DNA from 4 places in the Pseudomonas sp. LBUM1673 genome. Region 4 is predicted to be linked to each of the others. Evidence: predicted binding sites of a transcription regulator. Region 4 holds the regulator's gene; each other region holds the start of a gene.

Region 1 (5,376 bases), 2.2 Mb from region 4:
CAGCCATAGGCGTAAACCTGATCGATCTTCACCTTGGAGTCGAGATAACGAAAGTTCTGCCGCGCGGTGAAGACGTCGTTGAAGCGGTGTTCGAACTGATAACCGAAGGACTGCTGGTCACGCTGGAAACCATCAATGCCCGGCTCGCCTTCGAAGAAGTTTGGAGAGATCCGATTGCCGTTGCGCTGATGGATCGTGCCATCGGCCGGGACGCCGCCGTGATAGCCGCCGTCAGGGTCGTGTTGCAGATAGGCTTGCAGGGTCAGCGAGGTATCTTCGGTGAAATCGATGCTCACCGTCGGCGCCAAGGCGAAGCGCTTTTCCTTGTTGTGATCGAACTGTGTGTCGGACTGATCCGACAACCCTGTCAGGCGATAGGCAATACGCTTGTCATCATCCACCGGCCCGCTGAAGTCAAAACCCATGCCGCGCTGGCCTTGGGTGCCCACCGTGGCCTGGACCTGGTGATAGGGCTCATACAACGGTTTCTTGCTGGTCAATGCCACCAGCCCGCCCGGTGAGCTGCGACCGTAGAGCACCGACGACGGCCCTTTGAGAATATCGACCCGTTCGAGGAAATACGGGTCCACCTGCATGGTGCTATAGGTGCCGCTGTCACCCATGGACTTTAGGCCGTCGAGGTAGATGTTATCCACCGAGCCGTCGTTGAAACCGCGCATTGCCACGTAGTCATAACGGTGGGTCGCGCCATAAGGATTGGTCAGCACGCCCGGTGTGTAGCGCATCGTCTGGGAGACGGTTTGCGAGCCCTGGTCGTCCATTTGCTCGCGGGTTACCACGGACACGCTTTGCGTGGTTTCCAGTAGCGCGGTACTGGTCTTGGTGGCGATCTGGCTGTGAGTCGCGTTGTAGCCATCCATGCTGCCCAGCGCATTACCCAGGGCGAAGCCTTTGATGTCGGTGGTGGGCAGTGCCAGGGCTTCGGTTTCAGCGACGGGCCGCAGCACATAGCTGCTGCCATCCTGACTGACGGCAACAAGCCCCGTGCCATTGAGCAAATGACTCAACGCCTGATCCGCTGAATAGTCGCCCTGTAATCCCGGCGACTGAAGTCCCTGAGTCTGAGCCGGAGTCGTCGACAGGGTGATCCCTGCCTGACGCGCGAATTGGTTGAGCACATCGCTCAAGGGGCCAGCGGCAATATTGTAGCGGTGGCTACTGGTCTCGCTGCCCTGTGCTGCAACGCCAAGTGTGGGCACCAGGCCGACACCCAAGGCGGTCGAGAACAGTGCCGCGCGGATGGCATGGCGCAAGACGCCTGATTCTGCGGCAAAATGGAGAGGACTCTTACTGATGGCGCGCACAGTCATTGTAGGTTTCCGTAGGAAGTCGCTGAAGGCAGAGTTGAAGTGCTTACTGACTAAGCCGGACTGGTTCGGAAAACCCGCCAAAAATAATTTAGGCCTGTCGCTCCAGCGTCACCCACCAGCGAGTGCGGTAGCGCAGTTGCACCGGCAGGGTTTGCGGCAGGATGGCCAGCAGCCTGTCGGTGTCTTCGAGACGGAAAACCCCGGACAGGCGCAAGTTGGCAATGTCCGCCGCGCAGCTCAGATACCCGGGCCGGTAACGCCCGACTTCATTAATGAAATCCCCGAGGCGCATGTTGCGAGTGACGATCAGGCCGTCGACCCAGGCGCCGGCATCCATGTCCTGGGGCGGTGCCAGCTGCGCTCGACTGCGATCGATCAGATAGCTCTGCCCGGCCTGTACCTGAATCGGCAGTCCGTCGGCAGCCCGTGGCGACTGGATCGCGATCATGCCGCTGGTGACGCTGAGCCGTGTGCAGTCGGCGTCCTGACGAACGATGAAGCGCGCGGCCACCCCTTCGAACACGCCGTGGCGGCTTTGTACCCGCAACGGTTGATCAAACGAAGAGCCCTCGTTCGCCCCGCCGCACGTCACGATGATCTCGCCGCGAGTCAGTTTGATCAGACGCTGCTGCGCGGTGTAGTCCAGATCCACCGCACTGGCGGTGTTGAGCTCCAGGCGTGTGCCATCCGGCAATTGGAAACCACGTCGCTCGCCTGTCGCGGTGGCGAAGTCGGCGGTCCACTGTTGCCAGCCGATCGTATCCTTGCCCAGCCACGCCGCCGAACCCATCAGCAACGCACCCGACAGCAGCTTCAATGCCTGGCGCCGTCCGAGTCCCTGTGCGCTGTTTTCCAAGGTATTGAAGGCGACTTGAGCGCCGGGTACCGCACGCAGATTGCTGCTCAACTCGGCTTGCAGGGACTGCACCCGTTGCCAGGCCAGTTCGTGTTCATAGTGTTCCGCGCGCCAGACGTCGCATTGCTGGCGCAGTCTGGAATTGGTCGCGTTGCTACGCAGGCGCAGCAGCCAGTGGATGGCTTGTTTGACCACCTGCTGTTGGGGCTCGCTGCGATGGTTCAGCGCTGAGTTATCCACAGGCATCACGCTTCATACCGCAACACGTAGCAGTGATACAGCGCGTCGGCCACATAACGCTCCACCGAACGCAGGGACAATCCCATATGTTCGGCGATCTGCTTGTGGGTAAGTCCTTCGCATTGGGCCAGCAGAAACGCCTGACGCACTTTTGGCTTCAGACCCTCAAGCATGCGGGCGATGCTTTCCAGCAATTCGAGCACCAATGCCCGCGCCTCGGCGCTCGGGGTTTCGGCCTCGGGCAAATGGGCGATGGTTTCCAGGTACGCGCGCTCGATTTCCTCGCGACGCCAATGGTCGATCACCAGACCGCGGGCGATGGTTCGCAGAAAAGCGCGTGGAGCCTTGAGTTCCAGGCGTTCGGTTCTTTGCAGCAGACGGACAAAGGTGTCCTGGGCCAGATCTGCCGCATCGGCCGCATTGCCCAATCGAGCGCGCAGCCACGTGTTGAGCCACCCGTGATGGCTGCTGTAAAGCGCCTGTACTGCAAACTCAGGTGAGGACATGAACGCGACAGCCCGAACATCACAAATGATAATTAGTCGCATTGTCATCAAGGGTCGAAAGATTTGCAACTGCCGTTCATGCACCATTGATAAACAAGGCTGCGCGGGCGCTCTAAGACGCCGTTCGGCGGGTAACTGACAGGTTTCGTACAAACCCCCTAAGTTTTCTCCCACTCGTGCCGACAGACTGATGAGACATGCGTGCACCAAAGTAGAGCGGCCCCAGAATGCCGTCTGCGCTGTTACATGGAATGTTGCAACCCGGAACGCATCCCCCCTTTTGCATAAGAAGTGCCATGAAATGAATCTCAAGTTCAGCCATAAAATCCTGCTGGCCGCTTCAGGCGTCGTGGTGCTGGCTTTTGCGTTGTTCACTTTGTACAACGACTATCTGCAGCGAAACACCATTCGGCAAAACCTCGAATCCTCTGTTGAACAAGCCGGCGATCTGACCGCCAGCAGCGTGCAGAACTGGATGAGCGGCCGCGTGCTGATCCTGGAAAACCTCGCGCAGAACGTCGCTCATCAAGGCGTCAATGCCGATTTGCCGGGGCTGGTCGATCAACCCGCCCTCACCTCGAACTTCCAGTTCACCTACGTCGGGCAGGCCAATGGTGTGTTCACCCAGCGCCCTGACGCGAAGATGCCGGACGGCTACGATCCGCGTCAGCGCCCCTGGTACAAGCAAGCTGTGGTCGCCGACAAGACCATGCTGACTCCGCCTTACATGGCCGCGGTCGGTGGGCTGGTGGTGACCATCGCCATGCCGGTGAAAAAGAAAGGCGAACTGCTGGGTGTCGTCGGCGGCGACCTGAGTCTGGAAACCCTGGTGAAGATCATCAACTCGGTGGACTTCGGTGGCATCGGTCACGCGTTCCTCGTTAGCGCCGACGGTCAAGTGATCGTCAGTCCGGACAAGGATCAGGTGATGAAGAACCTGAAAGACATCTATCCGGGTTCCAGCGTCCGTATCGGGAAAGGCATTCAGGAAGTAGAACTGAACAAGCAGGACCGCATTCTCTCGTTCACGCCGGTGAGTGGTTTGCCGAATGCCGAGTGGTACATCGGTCTGTCGATCGACAAGGCCAAGGCCTACGCACCACTGAGCCAGTTCCGCACCTCGGCACTGATTGCGATGTTCGTCGCCGTGACCGCCATTGCGGTGCTGCTGAGTCTGCTGATTAATGTGCTGATGCGTCCGCTGACCACGATGGGCCGTGCGATGCAGGACATCGCTCAGGGCGAGGGCGACCTGACCCGTCGTCTGGTTGTAGAAGGCAAAGATGAGTTCGGCGAGTTGGGCGGTTCCTTCAACCAGTTTGTGGAGCGGATTCACGCGTCGATTTCCGAAGTGTCCTCGGCGACCCGTCAGGTTCATGACCTGTCGCAACGGGTGATGGCATCGTCCAACGCTTCGATCATCGGCTCCGACGAACAAAGCGCCCGCACCAACAGCGTGGCCGCGGCGATCAACCAATTGGGCGCCGCCACTCAGGAAATCGCCCGCAACGCCGCCGATGCTTCGCAACACGCCAGCGGCGCGAGCGAGCAGGCCGATGACGGTCGTCAGGTGGTGGAAAAAACCATCTTGGCCATGACCGAGCTGTCGCAAAAAATCAGCTTGTCCTGCACGCAGATCGAAACCCTGAACGCGAGCACCGACAACATCGGTCATATTCTCGATGTGATCAAAGGCATCTCCCAGCAGACCAATTTGCTGGCGCTCAACGCGGCCATCGAAGCGGCCCGTGCCGGTGAGGCCGGTCGTGGTTTTGCGGTGGTGGCGGACGAGGTGCGTAACCTGGCTCATCGCACCCAGGAGTCGGCGGAAGAAATCCACAAGATGATCAGTTCGCTGCAGATCGGTTCTCGCGAAGCGGTGACCACCATGAACGCCAGTCAGGTGTCCAGCGAACAGAGCGTCGAAGTGGCGAACCAGGCCGGCCTGCGACTGGTCAGCGTGACCCAGCGCATCGGCGAAATCGACGGCATGAACCAATCGGTGGCCGCGGCGACCGAAGAACAAACTGCCGTGGTGGAAACCCTCAACGTCGACGTCAATCAGATCAACCTGCTGAACCAGCAGAGCGTGGCCAACCTCAATGAAACGTTGAAGGATTGCGATGCGCTGTCCCAGCAGGCCAATCGGTTGAAGCAGTTGGTGGATAGCTTCAAAATCTGATTGAGGTCAGTTTTACCGCGTTATCGTTCAATCGCGAGCAGGCTCGCTCCCACATGGGATTTTCAGTGATCACAACATTTGTGAACGACTGAGAACCCTGTGGGAGCGAGCCTGCTCGCGATAGCGGTGCATCAGTCACCGCCGAACCGAAGCCTTACACAAACAGCTTCAACACATTCCCCATCGCATCATCGGCAAACCCCTGAACGAAATCCTTGAACCCCGGCAGGGCTTCGGCACCGCCCTGGGTCGGTTCGGCGA
Region 2 (5,376 bases), 1.8 Mb from region 4:
GTCACGCTGAAGGGTTTGTCGGTTTTTACGCCGAGTTGCTGGCTGGTGATCTGCCAGTTCTGGGCGGCTTTGTCGGTGTCGAGCAAAACATAGTCCCAGGCCATGGCTTGGGAGGCAGCGGACAGTGCGCTGAGGGCAACGATGAGTTTGAGCGGGGTCATGGCAGCAGCCTTTCTTGGAGTTGTGCCATTTTTATAAACTTGAAGAAACGTTTCAGCAAGCTTAAAAATCGAGACACGGGCGTTAAATGCCAAGAAAGATAACCAGTAAGGAATTGATTCGCAGCTTTGAGACAAATCGGGAATTGAGGCGATCCCTTCGCGAGCAAGCCCGCTCCCACATTTCATCTCGGGTGTCACCGCAGATCTAATGTGGGAGCGGGCTTGCTCGCGAAGGCGATTTCAGAGGCGACTCAACGAAACCGGTCAACCTCATGCCGCAGATCGGCCGCGAGCTTCTCCAGCTCTTTGGCAGTCACAGCCAGGTTCGACACCACTTCCCGCTGCTCACTGTTGGCCAAAGCAATACTTTGCAGATTGCTGCTGAGCAAGGTCGCGGTGCTGCTTTGTTCCTGGGTCGCAGTGGTGATCGCGGCGAATTGCTGACCCGCCGAGCGGCTTTGTTCATCGATCCGCGCCAGCGCCGAAGCGACGTTGGCGTTGCGCGACAGGCCTTCTTGCATCAGCACGTTGCCCTGCTCCATGGTGCTGATGGCGTTGCCGGTTTCCTGCTGAATGCTTTGGATCATCCCGGAAATTTCGTCAGTGGCCTGGCGGGTGCGTGAGGCCAGGTTGCGCACCTCATCGGCCACCACCGCAAACCCACGGCCTTGCTCACCGGCACGGGCGGCTTCGATGGCCGCGTTGAGCGCCAGCAAGTTGGTTTGCTCGGCGATCGCGGTAATCACCCCGACAATGCCGCCGATTTCCTGGGAGCGCTGCCCCAAGGTATTGATCACCGTCGCGGTGCTGTTCAGCGCACCGGCGATTTGCTCCAGGGACGAGGACGCTTCGTCCATCGACGTACGACCGATCTGGGTTTGCTGTGCGTTTTCCTGAGCCATACGCTGGGTGTTGCCCATGTTGTCGGCGATGTTCAGCGAGGTGGCGCTGAATTCTTCTACAGCGCCGGCCATGCTGGTGATTTCGCCGGACTGCTGCTCCATCCCTTCGTAGGCACCACCGGACAAACCGGACAACGCCTGAGCGCGGCTGTTGACCTCTTCCGAGGCCTTGCGGATATGCTCGACCATGGCCGACAACGCCTGGCTCATTTGGTTGAAGGCACGGGCCAACTGACCGATCTCGTCATTGCTCGACACGTTCAGGCGCACACTCAAATCACCGGCGCCCAAGGCTTCGGCCTGACGCACCAGATCACCCAGCGGCGCCAGTTTGCTGCGCAGCAACCAGACCGCCGCAGCGACTGCCAGCAACATCGCCAGCAGACTGCCGATGGCCAATTGAATGCCGACGCTCCAGGTCACGGCGCGGATTTCGGTTTTCGGCATGCTCGCCACCACCGACCATGGTCCGCCTTCGAACGGCACGGCAATGCTGTAGAAGTCTTGCGACGAATCGCTCCAGAAATCGCCCTTGCCCGGCGTCTTGGCCAAACCAACGATGGTCGGGGCCGCCTGATCCAGCGCTTGTACACCAGCAATCGGCACCAGCCATTTGTTCTGCTCATCCAGCAGTGCCAGGGAGCCGGTCTGGCCGATGCGAAAGCGCTTGAGGTTGTCGAACTGGACATTCTGCGCGTCGGTGTAATCGAATCCTACGAACAGCACGGCTATCACCTTACCGCCACTGTCCCGTACGGGGGTGTACTGAGTCATGTAGGACCGTTCGAAGAGCAAGGCGCGACCGACGTAGCTCTGCCCCGCCATCAAGCGCGTATAGGCCGGATGAGCGTGATCCAGCAACGTGCCGATGGCCCGGGTGCCGTCCTGTTTGCTCAGGGAAGTGCTGACCCGAACGAAGTCTTCGCCTTTGCGCACGAACAGCGTGGCGACACCGGCGGTCATTTGCTTGAACTCGTCCACTTCCTTGAAGTTGTTGTTCAGCACTTCGCTGCCCAGGTGCAGGCCCGGGGTCTGCACACCCGCCACGGTCACCGGCTCATCCGGGTGCACGCTCAAACCGGCGCTGAAGCGTTTCTCGAACAGGCCGCTGAGACGCTGGGTACTTTCACGCAACGTGCTGTGAAAGGTGCTCAGTTGATCGGCCAGCAACCGCGCCTCGCTGGCCAGGTGCTCTTCGCGGGTAGCGAGGTTGGCAGTGTCCAGCGAACGCAGAGCGAATACAGTACTGCCACTGATGACAATCGCCAGTATCACGGCAAGCGCAAGACCCAGCTGTGAGGCGATCCGAGCACGAGGTTGAGACATGACAGCTCCTGACCCAGTGGCCGGATCATCCTGACCCCATCGCACACTCGGCAAAATTTCTGATAGGGGGAAAACATGGAGCCTGCACGAAGGTCCCATCAGCAGACTTTCGGCGGCAAAGCCGAATACTTGAGTGATGAACCGGGATATAGCTCAGGGCCGCCATTGCGGTCGCTCCATCGATTCAGCCCAGACGTTCGACATCCGGTAACTCCATGGCCCGGACTTCGCCTTGCAGGAAATCGCTGAGCCTGCGTAAACGCTCACCGCCAGGGCGGGTTTTCGGCCAGACCAGGTAATAATTCTCACCACTGGCAACGGCCGTCGGCCACGGCAAACTCAGCCGTCCCTGTGCGACATCCTCCGCCACCATCAACAAGTCGCCCATGGACACGCCATAGCCTCGGGCAGCAGCGATCATGCCCAGCTCCAGCGTGTCGAATACCTGCCCGCCCTTGAGCGAGACTTGATCGGTCAGGCCCATGCGCTCCAGCCAGTTGCGCCAGTCCCGTCGATCCGGCGTCGGGTGCAGCAGCTCGGTACTGGCCAGGCGCGCTACGTCCCACGGTTGATCCTTCAGAAGATTCGGTGCACCGACCGGAATCAGCTCTTCGGGGAACAGGAAAGTCGCCTCCCAGTCCGGTGGAAAATGCCCGTTGCTAAGAATGACGGCGCAGTCGAAGGGTTCGTGGTTGAAGTCCACCGTATCGATGTCCATCCAGGCGCTGGTCAATTGCACCTCGTTCCCCGGTCGCAGGTGCCGAAAACGACTGAGCCGCGCCAACAGCCAGCGCATGGTCAGGGTCGATGGGGCTTTCATGCGCAAGATGTCGTCCTCGGCACGCAAGGTATTGCAGGCCCGCTCGAGGGCGGTGAAGCCTTCACGAATGCCGGGCAGGATCAGCCGCGCCGATTCGGTCAGTTGCAGGTTGCGCCCGCTGCGATGAAACAGCCGACAGGCGAAATGCTCTTCAAGCGTACGAATGTGCCGACTGACCGCACTTTGCGTGATCGACAGCTCTTCGGCGGCGCGAGTAAACGAGCTACGCCGCGCCGCCGCTTCAAATGCTCGAAGGGCATACAAGGGAGGAAGACGACGAGACATCAGGAAAGCTCCTATAGCGCGACTGCACCAACTTATCAGAAACTCCCAAGCATGAGTTTTAATCATGCCACCCATCCTTTTTATCCCTTTGTGCAAACCCCGCAGAGCGCCGAGAATCGACGCTTCCTGTTCATTTTGACAATCGAGCGTGATGACCATGCAGCATCCAGCGCGTATTGAACTCTGGGCCATCTTGCGGCTGGCGGGGCCGTTGATTGCCTCGCAGTTGGCGCACATGTTGATGGTCCTCACCGACACATTGATGATGGCGCGCCTGAGCCCCGAGGCGCTGGCCGGTGGTGGCCTGGGCGCGGCGACCTACTCGTTCGTGTCGATCTTCTGCATCGGTGTTATCGCGGCGGTCGGTACGCTGGTGGCGATCCGTCAGGGCGCGGGCGATATCATCGGCGCGGCGCGGCTGACCCAGGCCGGGTTGTGGCTGGCCTGGTTGATGGCGCTGGTGGCGGGTTTGCTGCTGTGGAACCTCAAACCGGTGTTGCTGCTGCTCGGACAAACCGAATCCAACGTCCAGGCTGCCGGCCAGTTTCTGTTGATTCTACCGTTCGCCCTGCCCGGCTACCTGAGCTTCATGGCACTGCGCGGCTTCACCAGTGCCATCGGCCGGGCGACACCCGTGATGGTCATCAGCCTCGGCGGCACGGTGGCCAACTTCCTGCTCAACTATGCGTTAATCACCGGCATGTTCGGCCTGCCAAAAATGGGCCTGGTGGGCATCGGCCTGGTCACGGCGATCGTTGCCAATCTCATGGCGCTGGCGCTCGCGCTGCACATTCGTCGGCATTCAGCCTACGACGCTTATCCGTTGCGCCAGGGCCTGTCGCGGCCCAACCGTCAGTACTTGCAGGAATTGTGGCGCCTGGGCCTGCCGATTGGCGGCACCTATGCGGTAGAAGTCGGCCTGTTTGCCTTCGCCGCGCTGTGCATGGGCACCATGGGCAGTACGCAACTGGCGGCGCACCAGATCGCCCTGCAAATCGTCTCGGTGGCGTTCATGGTTCCGGCGGGGCTTTCCTACGCGATCACCATGCGCATCGGTCAGCATTACGGCGCCGGGCAATTGCTCGATGCGCGGCTGGCAGGACGGGTCGGCATTGCTTTCGGGGCTGCGTCGATGCTGGGGTTTGCCATGGTCTTCTGGCTGCTGCCGAATCAGTTGATCGGCTTGTTCCTGGACCACAACGACCCGGCGTTCCGCGAAGTCATCAACCTGGCCGTGAGCCTGTTGGCGGTGGCGGCATGGTTCGAGCTGTTCGACGGCACGCAAACCATCGCCATGGGCTGCATCCGCGGGCTCAAGGATGCCAAGACCACGTTCCTGGTGGGTTTGGGTTGCTACTGGCTGATCGGTGCACCGGCCGCCTGGTGGATGGCCTTCCATTTGACTTGGGGGCCGACAGGGGTCTGGTGGGGCCTGGCGCTGGGGCTGGCGTGTGCGGCGGTGAGTCTGACATTGGCGTTTGAGTGGAAGATGAAGCGGATGATTCGGCGGGAACCGTCGTCAGGGGCGAGCTTCCAAATCGCTCAGCCAGATTGAGATCCCCTGTGGGAGCGGGCCTTTGTGGCGAGGGAGCTTGCTCCCGCTGGGTCGCGAAGCGGCCCCAAAAGCTTTGCGACTGCTTCGCAGCCGAGCGGGAGCAAGCTCCCTCGCCACAAAAGCATCCACAGTTGTTTGTGGTTAGCTCACGACTTCCAGTGCGGGCTGCTGGCTGCTGCCAAAGGTCAAATACTCCACCAACTCTGCCAATGGCAACGGCTTGCTGATCAGATACCCCTGCACCTGATCGCAACCAAACCCGCGCAACAAATCCAGCTGTTCCGGCGTTTCCACACCTTCGGCAACCACTTCGAGGTTGAGGTTGTG
Region 3 (5,376 bases), 2.7 Mb from region 4:
AGTGGCGGCCAACGTCGACATGATCGTCATCGTCTTTGCGCCACTGCCCGAGCCCCATGCCAACCTGATCGACCGTTATCTGGTCGCCGCCGAGCATGCGGGCATCAAGCCGCTGCTGTTGCTGAACAAATTCGACCTGATCGATGAGCAGAACGCTCCGGCGCTGAATGCACTGCTCGCGGTTTACCGCACGCTGGGCTACCCGGTGCTGGAAGTGTCGGCCCACCACGGCAACGGCATGGAGAAATTGCAGGAGCAACTGGACGGGCGCATCAGCGTGTTCGTCGGCCAGTCCGGTGTCGGCAAATCGTCGTTGGTCAACAGCCTGCTGCCGGAAGTCGAAACCCGCGTCGGCCCGTTGTCCGAGCTGTCGGGCCAGGGCACCCACACCACCACCACCGCGCGGCTGTTCCACTTCCCCGGTGGCGGTGAACTGATCGACTCCCCGGGTATCCGTGAATTCGGCCTGGGTCACGTCAGCCGCGCCGACGTCGAAGCCGGTTTCATCGAGTTCAACGACCTGATCGGCACCTGCCGTTTCCGCGATTGCAAGCATGATCGCGAACCGGGTTGCGCCCTGCTCAAGGCGCTGGAAGAGGGCCGTGTGCAGCAGCAACGGATGAACAGCTATCGCTCGATCATCGCCAGTTTGCCGGAAAGCAGCTATTAAGCAGCCTTGATCATTTTCGTGACGCTACGAAAATGATCAGCAGCCTGCAGAGACAAAAAAGCCGCGATGATCGCTAATGCCAGTCGATTAAGCGCAATCCATGTGGGAGCGGGCTTGCTCGCGAAGACGGCGACACAGTCAATATCGATGTCGCCTGACACACCGCCTTCGCGAGCAAGCCCGCTCCCACAGATTCCGCGCCTTAGCTGACGGGCATTGGCGACTATCGCGGCCTTTTTGTGGTCACTACTTGGCTGGCGCTGCCGGTTTCGGCGCCGGATCATCAAACAGGTTCAAACGCTCGCGAAGCTCATGGGCCGGCAGTGGTTCTTTATCCGCCGGCAATGCGTTCGGATCGGCTGGCGGCGCGGGCACTTCGCCCGGACCACCCTGCCCTTGCGTCGGCACTGCCGCAGGTTCCGCACCTTGTGAACCTTCGATGGCACGCTGGGCTTTCTTGGTCAGCACGACGATGTCGATCCGCCGGTTGACCGGGTTGAACGGGTTCTCCCGATCGAACAGCGCCGACGAGGCATAACCCACGACTCGTGCCACCTGAGCGTCCGGATAGCTACCGGCGATCAATGCACGGCGAGCCGCGTTGGCGCGGTTGGCCGAGAGTTCCCAGTTGCCGAAGTCGCCGGTGCCCGAGTATGGCTTGGCATCGGTGTGGCCGCTGATGCTGATCTTGTTCGGCACCGCTTTGATGGTGTCGGCCATGGCCAGCAGAATGTCTTCGAAATACGGCTTCAGACGCGCACTGCCGGAGTCGAACATCGGGCGGTTCTCGGCGTCCACGATCTGGATGCGCAAACCGTCCCGGGTGATCTCGAAGAGAATCTGGTCCTTGAACTTCTGCAGTTGCGGGTTTTCTTCGACCTTGTTCTGCAACTCTTGCAGCAACAGCTCCAGGCGTTCCTTCTCGACCTGCTCGGCCATGCCTTCGACCTGTTCGGAATCGATAGTCACCTTGTCTGGCTGGGGCTGGGATTTCACCTCGGGGTTGAGGGTGTTCTCCGGTGCCAGGGTCGGCGAGCCGCCCAGATCGATGATGTACGGCGTACCGCTTTCGGCAAAACCGACTGGGTCCTTGAAGTAACCGGCAATGGCGATCTTCTGTTCCGGTGTTGCCGTGGACAACAACCACAGCACCAGGAAGAACGCCATCATCGCCGTCGCGAAGTCCGCGAAAGCGATTTTCCAGGAGCCCCCGTGATGCCCGCCCGCGTACTTCTTGACGCGCTTGATGATTATCGGCTGGTTATTTTCCATGACTTAGCGACCGCGAACCGCTTGTTCCAGCTCAGCGAAGCTAGGACGGTGCGCCGGGTACAGAACCTTGCGACCGAATTCCACCGCCAGCGATGGCGGCATGCCGGAAGCCGAAGCCACCAGCGAAGCCTTGATGGCTTCGTAGACGTTCAGTTCTTCCTTGGCATCGTGCCCCAGGGCGTGGGCCAGCGGGCCAAAGAAACCGTAGGCAGCGAGAATACCGAAGAAGGTACCCACCAGAGCCGCACCTACGTGCAGGCCGATCATTTTCTGGTCGCTTTCACCCAGGGAAGCCATGGTCACCACAATACCCAATACCGCCGCGACGATACCGAAACCCGGCATGGCATCGGCGATGCCGTTGACTGCGTGGGAGGGGTGGTCCAGGTCTTCCTTGAGGCTGGTGAGTTCCATGTCGAACAAGCCTTCAAGCTCATGGGGAGCCATGTTGCCGGACGACATGATGCGCAGGTAATCGCAGATGTACGCGGTCATGCGGTCATCTTTCAGGACCGCCGGGTACTTGGCGAAGATCGGGCTCGCGGCGGCATCTTCGATGTCGCCTTCGATCGCCATCATGCCTTCGCGACGGCTCTTGTTGAGGATCTCGTAAATCAGTCCCAGCACTTCAAGGTAGAAGGTGTGGTTGAAACGCGAACTGAACATGCCCAAGGACTTCTTGAGCACATGCATCGTCATATGACCGGGGTTGGCCTGCAGGAATGCACCAAGGGCTGCGCCACCGATAATCATCACCTCGAAAGGCTGAATGAGGGCGGCAATCTTGCCGTGGGAAAGCACGTATCCGCCGAGCACGCTCGCGAATACGACGATGATGCCGATAATTTTAGCCATAGGTAGGAGAGCACTTACTGAGTCGGGTTCAAGGTCATATTCGGAAGTTAAACAATCTCTTCTTCTACTTATCGGCAAAACTGCGCCAGACTATAGCCAGTTCAGGCGAAAAGCCAATTTGACCCGCACCGGGCATAGGTAATGCAGACGATGATCGCGTCCAGACATGGCTAACGAAACGAACGTCCCAACCCAAAAACCGACCACTCTCGAAGGCTGGGTCAAGCTTCTCGATGGCGTGCATCTGCCAGTTCCGCAAACCAGTCACGACCAAGTCTGCAAAGCGATCCGCGATAGCCGCAGCTCTCTGCGCGACATTGCCGAACTGATGCAGGACAGCCCGGCCCTGGCCTTGAGCGTGATTCGCGAAGCCAACCGTCACACCCATGGCAGCATGACCACGCCGGCTGAAAACCTTGAGGTGGCGATCAATCGCCTCGGTTTGAAACGCACCGAAGAATTGCTCGAGCGCCTGCCCGCCGAACCCCAATCGCAGATCCCTGTCGCCCTGCGCCAGCTTCAACTGATCAGCCAGCACGCCACCCAACAGGCCAATGGTTTTTTTGCCGGTCGCCTGGCGCGGTTGTGGCAGGACATCCACTGGGGCAGCCTGCTGTTTCTTTCGCCGCTCTGGCCCATGGCATTGACCCATCCGCAGCTGCTTGAAGAGTGGGAGCTGCGGGTCATCCATAAAGGCGAGTCGGCGCGCAAAGTCGAAAAGCAATTATTTGGCGTACGCCTGCTGGAAGTCTGTCTGGCACTGGTGGACACCTGGCACTTGCCGATCTGGGTGCAGCAGGGGTATCGACTGCTGCGCAGCGAGCAACGTGAACTGGTGAAAGTCCTGCGCATCGCGCGTGACAGCGATCACCCGCTGCGACAACAGAACCGCCTCGATGACGACCCGACGCTGCGCCGCTGGCTCAATCAGCCAGCCAATACCGTGCTGCTGGCCAATGGTCTGGCGTTGTCGGCACAACAGGCCTGGGACAGCCCTCACTGTGAACGCTGGCAATACCTCACCAGCCTTTACCTGCAAATGCCGATGGATGAGGTGCAGCAACAATTGCACCAACAGGCCGCCAATAGCGCCCGCCAACACGCCATGCCGGACCTCTGGCACCCGGCCGAATCGCTGATCTGGCCGTCGGGCATCAACCGCGTTCACGCCGGTTTGCTGCCGGCCCCGGCGCCCACTGCCGAAGACCTGGCGAAGTGGCGCAAGCAATGCGCCGAATTGCTGGTGGAGCCGAGCCGTTTCACCAATGCCATGCACTTGACCACATCGGCCCGAGACGCCCTGGTGGCGTGTGGCATGCGGCGGGTGATGATTCTGATGGCCGACCGCACACATGCCAATCTGCGTGTGAACCAGACCGCCGGGCTGCCCAAAGAAACGGCCGGCCTGAACCTGGTAGTCAGCCAGAGCACCGTGCTGCAGCGCCTGCTCACGCAACAGGCCCAAGTGCGCCTGACACCGGCCAACAACGCACAATTCTCGGCCCTGTTGCCGGCCAGCCTGCGTTCGCAGTTTGGCGGTGAACACCTGCTGCTGCGCTCCTTGGTCAACAACGGCCGGGTGATCATGATCGTGGTGGCGGATCAGGGCGGCGGGCCGTTCTCGGAAATCACCGTGCAAGCGTTCGGCAAAACCGCGCAGTGCATCGAGAAAGCCCTGCACAGCTTTAGCCACCGCTAGGGCCTGATGCTGGTGTAGCAGCTGTCGAGGCTGCGCTCGGCTGCGCAGCAGTCGTGAATCCGGCCTACATGGTTTGCCTGACGTACCGCACGTTATGGTTTTACGACTGCTGCGCAGCCGAACGCAGCCTCGCAAGCTCGACAGCTGCTACGGCCCGGCATTAACCAACAGGGCCTGTTTTCAGTTATTTCCTGCGCCGCAATAACTGATAACAGGCCCTCATGACGCTGCGCTACAATCCTCCCCTTTGTGCTCTGGAGACCTCACATGTCTGACTTCTCTGGCTTGGCGCTGGTGATCGAACCGAGCGACCTGCTCCCGCGTCTCGACTCCCGCGAACTGATTCTGGTGGACCTGACCAGCAGCGCCCGCTATGCCGCAGGGCATATTCCCGGTGCACGCTTTGTCGATCCAAAACGCACTCAGCTGGGTCAGGCGCCTGCGCCAGGCCTGCTGCCAACCCAAGCCGCTCTTGAAGCATTGTTCGGCGAACTGGGACACAACCCCGATGCGGTCTACGTCGTCTATGACGATGAAGGCGGCGGTTGGGCCGGGCGCTTTATCTGGCTGTTGGATGTCATCGGCCACAGCAACTACCACTATATCGACGGCGGCCTGCCGGCCTGGCTGGCAGAAGGCCTGCCCATGTCGATCCAGATCCCGGCAGCGGTCGGTGGACCGGTCGCCCTGACGCTGCACGACGAACCCACCGCCACCCGCGAATACCTGCAAAGCCGTCTCGGTGCCGCCGACCTGGCGATCTGGGACGCGCGCGGGCCGCTGGAATACTCCGGCGAGAAAGTGCTGGCGGCCAAGGGCGGGCACATTCCCGGCGCGGTCAATTTCGAATGGACCGCCGCCATGGATCAGACGCGCAACC
Region 4 (5,376 bases):
AATTTCGGTCTTGGTCGAGAAACCCGGCGCGAAGATCAGGTTGAAGCAATCCGACTCGCTGAGACGGTCCGCCGCATCCTTGTCCATCAGGCCTTTCTTCACGGCGATACCGCGCAGGACATCAGCGTCCATACCTTTGCCGTCATCGGAGATGGACAGCAGGATGTGATCGCCTTCCTGTTCAGCGGACAGGATCACCTTGCCGCTGCGGGGTTTGCCCATCGCTTCGCGATCAGCCGGCTCTTCGATACCGTGGTCGACCGAGTTGCGCACCAAGTGGACCAGCGGGTCGGCCAAGGCCTCGACGAGGTTCTTGTCGAGGTCGGTTTCTTCACCGACCAGCTCCAGGTTGATCTCTTTCTTGAGCTGGCGAGCCAGGTCGCGAACCAGACGCGGGAAGCGCCCGAAGACTTTCTTGATCGGCTGCATCCGGGTCTTCATGACCGCAGTTTGCAGGTCGGCCGTGACCACGTCGAGGTTCGACACGGCCTTGGACATGGCTTCGTCGCCGCTGTTGAGGCCCAGACGGACCAAGCGGTTACGCACCAGCACCAACTCGCCGACCATGTTCATGATCTCGTCGAGGCGCGCGGTATCGACCCGCACAGTGGTCTCGGCTTCGCTGGCCGGTTTTTCCGCAGGCGGAGCGGCCGGGGCACGAGCAGGTGCCGGTGCAGCAGCGGCGGCAGGCTTGGGCGCTTCGGCTTTTGGCTCGGGCGCTTTGGCCACAGGTGCGGGCGCAGCAGCCTTGGCGACAGGGGTTGCTACCGCAGAAACAGCAGCACCTGTGCCCACTTCAGTGAACTTGCCCTTGCCGTGCAATTCGTCGAGCAGCGATTCGAACTCATGATCAGAGATCAGATCGCCGCCGGCCGCTTTAGCGGTTGGCGCAGCCGGGGCCGGAGCCGAAGCAATGGCCGATTCCAGCGCATCGACCGCAAAGTTGCCCTTGCCGTGCAGCTGGTCGAGCAGTGTTTCGAACTCGTCGTCGGTAATGTCGGAGCTGTCGCCTCCCGCTTTCGGGGCAGCCGGTGCAGCGGGCACAGCCACTGCATCGACAGCGAACTGGCCTTTGCCGTGCAATTGATCGAGCAACGACTCGAACTCGGCATCGGTAATTTCGTCACTTGCAGCCGCATCGGTGGCAGGCAGCGCAGCAACCACGGGAGCCTCGGCCTGAGCCTTGACGGCGTTCAGCGAGTCCAGCAGTTGCTCGAATTCGTTATCGGTAATGTCACCTGATTCGCTTTCAGCGGCAGGCTCTTGCACCACTTCAGCGACAGGTGCCGCTTCATCGGCGGTTTGCGGCTCGGCCAGACGGGCCAGAGCGGCCAGCAATTCAGGCGTGGCAGCCGTGATCGGGCCGCGTTCGCGGACTTCGCTGAACATGCTGTTCACCGCGTCCAGCGCTTCGAGAACCACGTCCATCAGTTCCGAGTCGACGCGTCGTTCACCCTTGCGCAGGATGTCGAACACGTTCTCGGCGATGTGACAGCACTCCACCAGCTCGTTGAGCTGGAGGAAGCCGGCGCCCCCTTTTACAGTGTGAAAACCGCGAAAAATTGCATTGAGCAAGTCCGCATCATCCGGTCGGCTTTCAAGCTCGACCAGCTGTTCGGACAGTTGCTCTAGAATCTCGCCGGCCTCAACCAGGAAATCCTGAAGGATCTCTTCATCGGCGCCGAAGCTCATTAAGGGGGTGCTCCTGAGGTCTAAAAACCTAAAAAACCTAAAATGCTAAAACTCTAAAATCCTAGGCTGGATAACAAATCGTCCACATCGTCCTGACCGGACACAACGTCTTCTCTTTTATCGGCATGAATCTGCGGACCTTCACCCTGCGAGAGATGTTTTTGCGGATCTTTTTCAGCCAGCATCGCTTCATGGTCATGTTCGATACCCGCAAAGCGGTCTACCTGGCTTGCCATGAGCACGAGTTTGAGCAGGTTGCTTTCAACTTCGGTGACCAGTTGGGTCACGCGTTTGATCACCTGACCGGTGAGGTCCTGGTAATCCTGGGCCAGCAGAATGTCGTTGAGGTTGCTCGACACGACGCGGTTGTCTTCGCTGCTGCGTGTCAGGAAACCGTCGACCCGCCGGGCCAGTTCGCGGAACTCTTCAGCCCCGACTTCGCGACGCATGAACCGTCCCCAATCCGTGCTCAGCGCCTGAGCTTCGTCGCTCAGGCTGTTGATCAGCGGCGTGGCGTTTTCCACCAGGTCCATGGTGCGATTGGCCGCGGCCTCGGTCAGCTTGACCACATAGGACAGGCGCTCGGTGGCATCCGTGATCTGAGACACTTCCTCGGCTTGCGGCATGTGCGGGTCAATCTGGAAATTGACGATCGCGCTATGCAGCTCGCGGGTGAGCTTGCCCACTTCCTGGTACAGGCCACGGTCACGGGTCTGGTTGAGCTCATGGATCAGTTGCACAGCGTCGCCGAACCTGCCTTTTTCAAGGCTTTCGACCAGTTCGACCGCGTGTTTTTTCAGGGTCGACTCAAAATCGCCCTGTGAAGATTCGATATGCTCCATAGCTCCCCCGTGGCGCAGTTTCTCAACCGATGCGTTCGAAAATCTTCTCGATTTTTTCTTTCAACGCCTGGGCCGTGAAGGGTTTGACCACATAGCCGTTAACACCGGCCTGGGCCGCTTCGATGATCTGCTCGCGCTTGGCTTCAGCGGTCACCATCAGCACCGGCAGGTGCTTGAGCCTTTCATCGGCGCGTACCGCACGAAGCAGGTCGATGCCGGTCATACCGGGCATGTTCCAGTCGGTGACCAGAAAATCGAAGTTACCGCTTTGCAGCATCGGCAACCCGGTCAGCCCGTCATCAGCCTCGGCGGTGTTGGTGAACCCAAGGTCACGCAACAGGTTTTTTATGATCCGCCGCATCGTTGAGAAGTCATCAACGATGAGGATTTTCATGTTCTTGTCCAATTCGACCTCCAAGCAGTCTTAAACGCGCCCAGCACCTGGACGCGCCATTTCAATCAATCCGGCAAAGCACTCAATGACTGTCTGGAGCACAACAGATCGAGACCGGCGCAGTTCAACACCACACCCGCTCCATTCGCAGTGTCCCCACACTGCCTTCAGCGCGCTCGCCACTCCCCCAAACGCCCCCGCAAACGGGCCGCGCACTGGCTGTGTAACTGGCTGACCCGCGATTCGCTGACCCCCAGGACCTCACCGATTTCCTTGAGATTCAACTCTTCGTCGTAGTACAGCGCCAACACCAGTCGCTCACGCTCCGGCAAATTGGCAATCGCATCCGCCAGCGCTGCCTGGAAGCGTTCATCTTCCAGATCGCGTGACGGCTCGAGATGAGCACTCGCGCCATCCTCATGCAGCCCTTCGTGTTCGCCGTCCTGCAACAGATCGTCGAAACTGAATAACCGGCTGCCCAGGGTGTCGTTCAAAATCCCGTAATAATCGTCGAGACTCAATTGGAGTTCGGCCGCAACCTCGTGATCTTTAGCGTCACGGCCGGTTTTAGCTTCAATCGAGCGAATCGCGTCGCTGACCATGCGGGTATTGCGGTGGACCGAACGTGGCGCCCAGTCCCCCTTGCGCACTTCATCGAGCATTGCGCCGCGGATTCGTATGCCCGCGTACGTCTCGAAACTCGCGCCTTTGCTGGCGTCGTATTTGGTCGACACTTCAAGCAGGCCGATCATCCCGGCCTGGATCAGGTCTTCGACCTGGACACTGGCCGGCAAACGCGCCAGCAAATGGTAGGCAATACGTTTGACCAGTGGCGCGTAACGCTCGATCAGCTCGTACTGCGCGTCACGTGCCGACTTCTTGTAGAGGTTGTAGCCACTGGCTGTCATAGGACGGGTCCTGCGGTTTGTTGCACGAGGCGCTCGACGAAAAATTCCAGGTGCCCACGTGGATTGGCAGGCAGCGGCCAGGTATCGACCTTCTGCGCAATGGCCTTGAACGCCAGGGCGCACTTGGAACGCGGAAAGGCTTCGTAGACGGCACGCTGCTTCTGCACGGCCTTGCGCACGCATTCGTCGTAAGGCACCGCGCCGACATATTGTAAGGCGACGTCGAGAAAACGATCCGTGACCTTGGTCAACTTGGCGAACAGGTTGCGGCCTTCCTGCGGGCTCTGCGCCATGTTGGCCAGGACGCGGAAACGGTTCATGCCGTAGTCGCGGTTCAGCAGTTTGATCAGCGCGTAGGCGTCGGTGATCGAGGTCGGCTCGTCGCATACCACCAGCAAGACTTCTTGCGCTGCGCGCACGAAGCTGACCACCGAGTCACCAATGCCCGCAGCGGTGTCGATCACCAATACGTCGAGGTTGTCGCCGATATCGCTGAAGGCCTGGATCAGGCCGGCATGCTGGGCCGGGCTCAGATGAACCATGCTCTGGGTGCCGGATGCGGCCGGGACGATGCGAATACCGCCAGGCCCCTGCAACAGCACGTCGCGCAGCTCACAGCGGCCTTCGATCACGTCGGCCAGGGTGCGCTTGGGTGTCAGTCCCAGCAGGACGTCGACGTTCGCCAGCCCCAGATCGGCATCCAGCAGCATGACTCGCCGGCCGAGCTCAGCTAAAGCCAGGGACAAGTTCACTGACACGTTAGTCTTCCCGACGCCACCTTTGCCGCCGGTCACCGCGATCACCTGTACGGGATGCATGCTGCCCATGTTATTTTCTTTACCTTGTCTTACTTAGACGGAGGCCACATTACTGGCTGCGCGTTCATCAACAGAACAATGCATGGCAGACCATCGATGTAGGTACAAAAACTGTTCATTAATACCTCAGCCAACCCGCTTGGTCGGGCTGTGGTAAAGGTCAGCGAACATATCAGCCATGGCTTCTTCGCTGGGTTCTTCCTGCATTTGCACGCTGACGGCGCGGCTAACCAACTGATGACGACGCGGTAGATGCAAATCATCCGGAATCCGCGGGCCATCGGTCAGATAAGCCACCGGCAACTCATGACTGATAGCCAGGCTCAACACCTCGCCCAGACTTGCCGTTTCATCCAGTTTAGTCAGGATGCAGCCGGCAAGGCCGCAACGTTTGTAACTGTGATAAGCGGCGGTTAGAACCTGTTTCTGGCTGGTGGTTGCCAAGACCAGATAATTTTTTGATTTGATGCCCCGTCCAGCCAGACTTTCGAGTTGCATGCGCAGTGCCGGGTCGCTGGCCTGCAGGCCGGCGGTATCGATCAGCACCACGCGTTTGCGCAGCATGGGCTCCAGCGCCTGCCCCAGCGATTGGCCCGGGTCGACGTGGGTAACTGGCACGTTGAGGATCCGGCCCAAGGTCTTGAGCTGTTCCTGGGCACCAATGCGATAGCTGTCCATGCTCACCAGCGCGATGTTCTGTGCGCCGTACTTGAGCACGTAAC

Evidence for each region. The regulator FliA, encoded in region 4, starts transcription of late flagellar genes. The targets are predictions, from matches to a motif close to CTAAAGTTTNNNNNNNNNNNGCCGNTAA.
Region 1: a site for FliA is predicted at 3,092-3,119, ahead of ACA044_RS00630 (methyl-accepting chemotaxis protein). Genes of this name have one in related genera too.
Region 2: a site for FliA is predicted at 2,496-2,523, ahead of ACA044_RS29920 (methyl-accepting chemotaxis protein). Genes of this name have one in related genera too.
Region 3: a site for FliA is predicted at 2,866-2,893, ahead of motA (flagellar motor stator protein MotA). Genes of this name have one in related genera too.

Annotation. Positions count from the first base shown of each region.
Region 1 is NZ_CP166780.1:126,500-131,875, forward strand. Features, by position in the region: gene ACA044_RS00615 (TonB-dependent siderophore receptor) at 1-1,331, opposite strand, end outside; gene ACA044_RS00620 (FecR domain-containing protein) at 1,420-2,433, opposite strand; gene ACA044_RS00625 (sigma-70 family RNA polymerase sigma factor) at 2,433-2,933, opposite strand; gene ACA044_RS00630 (methyl-accepting chemotaxis protein) at 3,235-5,115, shown strand; gene ACA044_RS00635 (SRPBCC family protein) at 5,270-5,376, opposite strand, start outside.
Region 2 is NZ_CP166780.1:6,538,636-6,544,011, forward strand. Features, by position in the region: gene ACA044_RS29915 (aldose 1-epimerase family protein) at 1-161, opposite strand, end outside; gene ACA044_RS29920 (methyl-accepting chemotaxis protein) at 413-2,389, opposite strand; gene ACA044_RS29925 (LysR substrate-binding domain-containing protein) at 2,574-3,494, opposite strand; gene ACA044_RS29930 (NorM family multidrug efflux MATE transporter) at 3,652-5,049, shown strand; gene ACA044_RS29935 (putative bifunctional diguanylate cyclase/phosphodiesterase) at 5,191-5,376, opposite strand, start outside.
Region 3 is NZ_CP166780.1:617,958-623,333, reverse strand. Features, by position in the region: gene rsgA (small ribosomal subunit biogenesis GTPase RsgA) at 1-670, shown strand, start outside; gene motB (flagellar motor protein MotB) at 917-1,942, opposite strand; gene motA (flagellar motor stator protein MotA) at 1,946-2,797, opposite strand; gene ACA044_RS02755 (HDOD domain-containing protein) at 2,964-4,496, shown strand; gene ACA044_RS02750 (rhodanese-like domain-containing protein) at 4,764-5,376, shown strand, end outside.
Region 4 is NZ_CP166780.1:4,738,829-4,744,204, forward strand. Features, by position in the region: gene ACA044_RS21925 (chemotaxis protein CheA) at 1-1,692, opposite strand, end outside; gene ACA044_RS21930 (protein phosphatase CheZ) at 1,746-2,534, opposite strand; gene ACA044_RS21935 (chemotaxis response regulator CheY) at 2,557-2,928, opposite strand; gene fliA (RNA polymerase sigma factor FliA) at 3,096-3,836, opposite strand; gene fleN (flagellar synthesis regulator FleN) at 3,833-4,663, opposite strand; gene flhF (flagellar biosynthesis GTPase FlhF) at 4,781-5,376, opposite strand, start outside.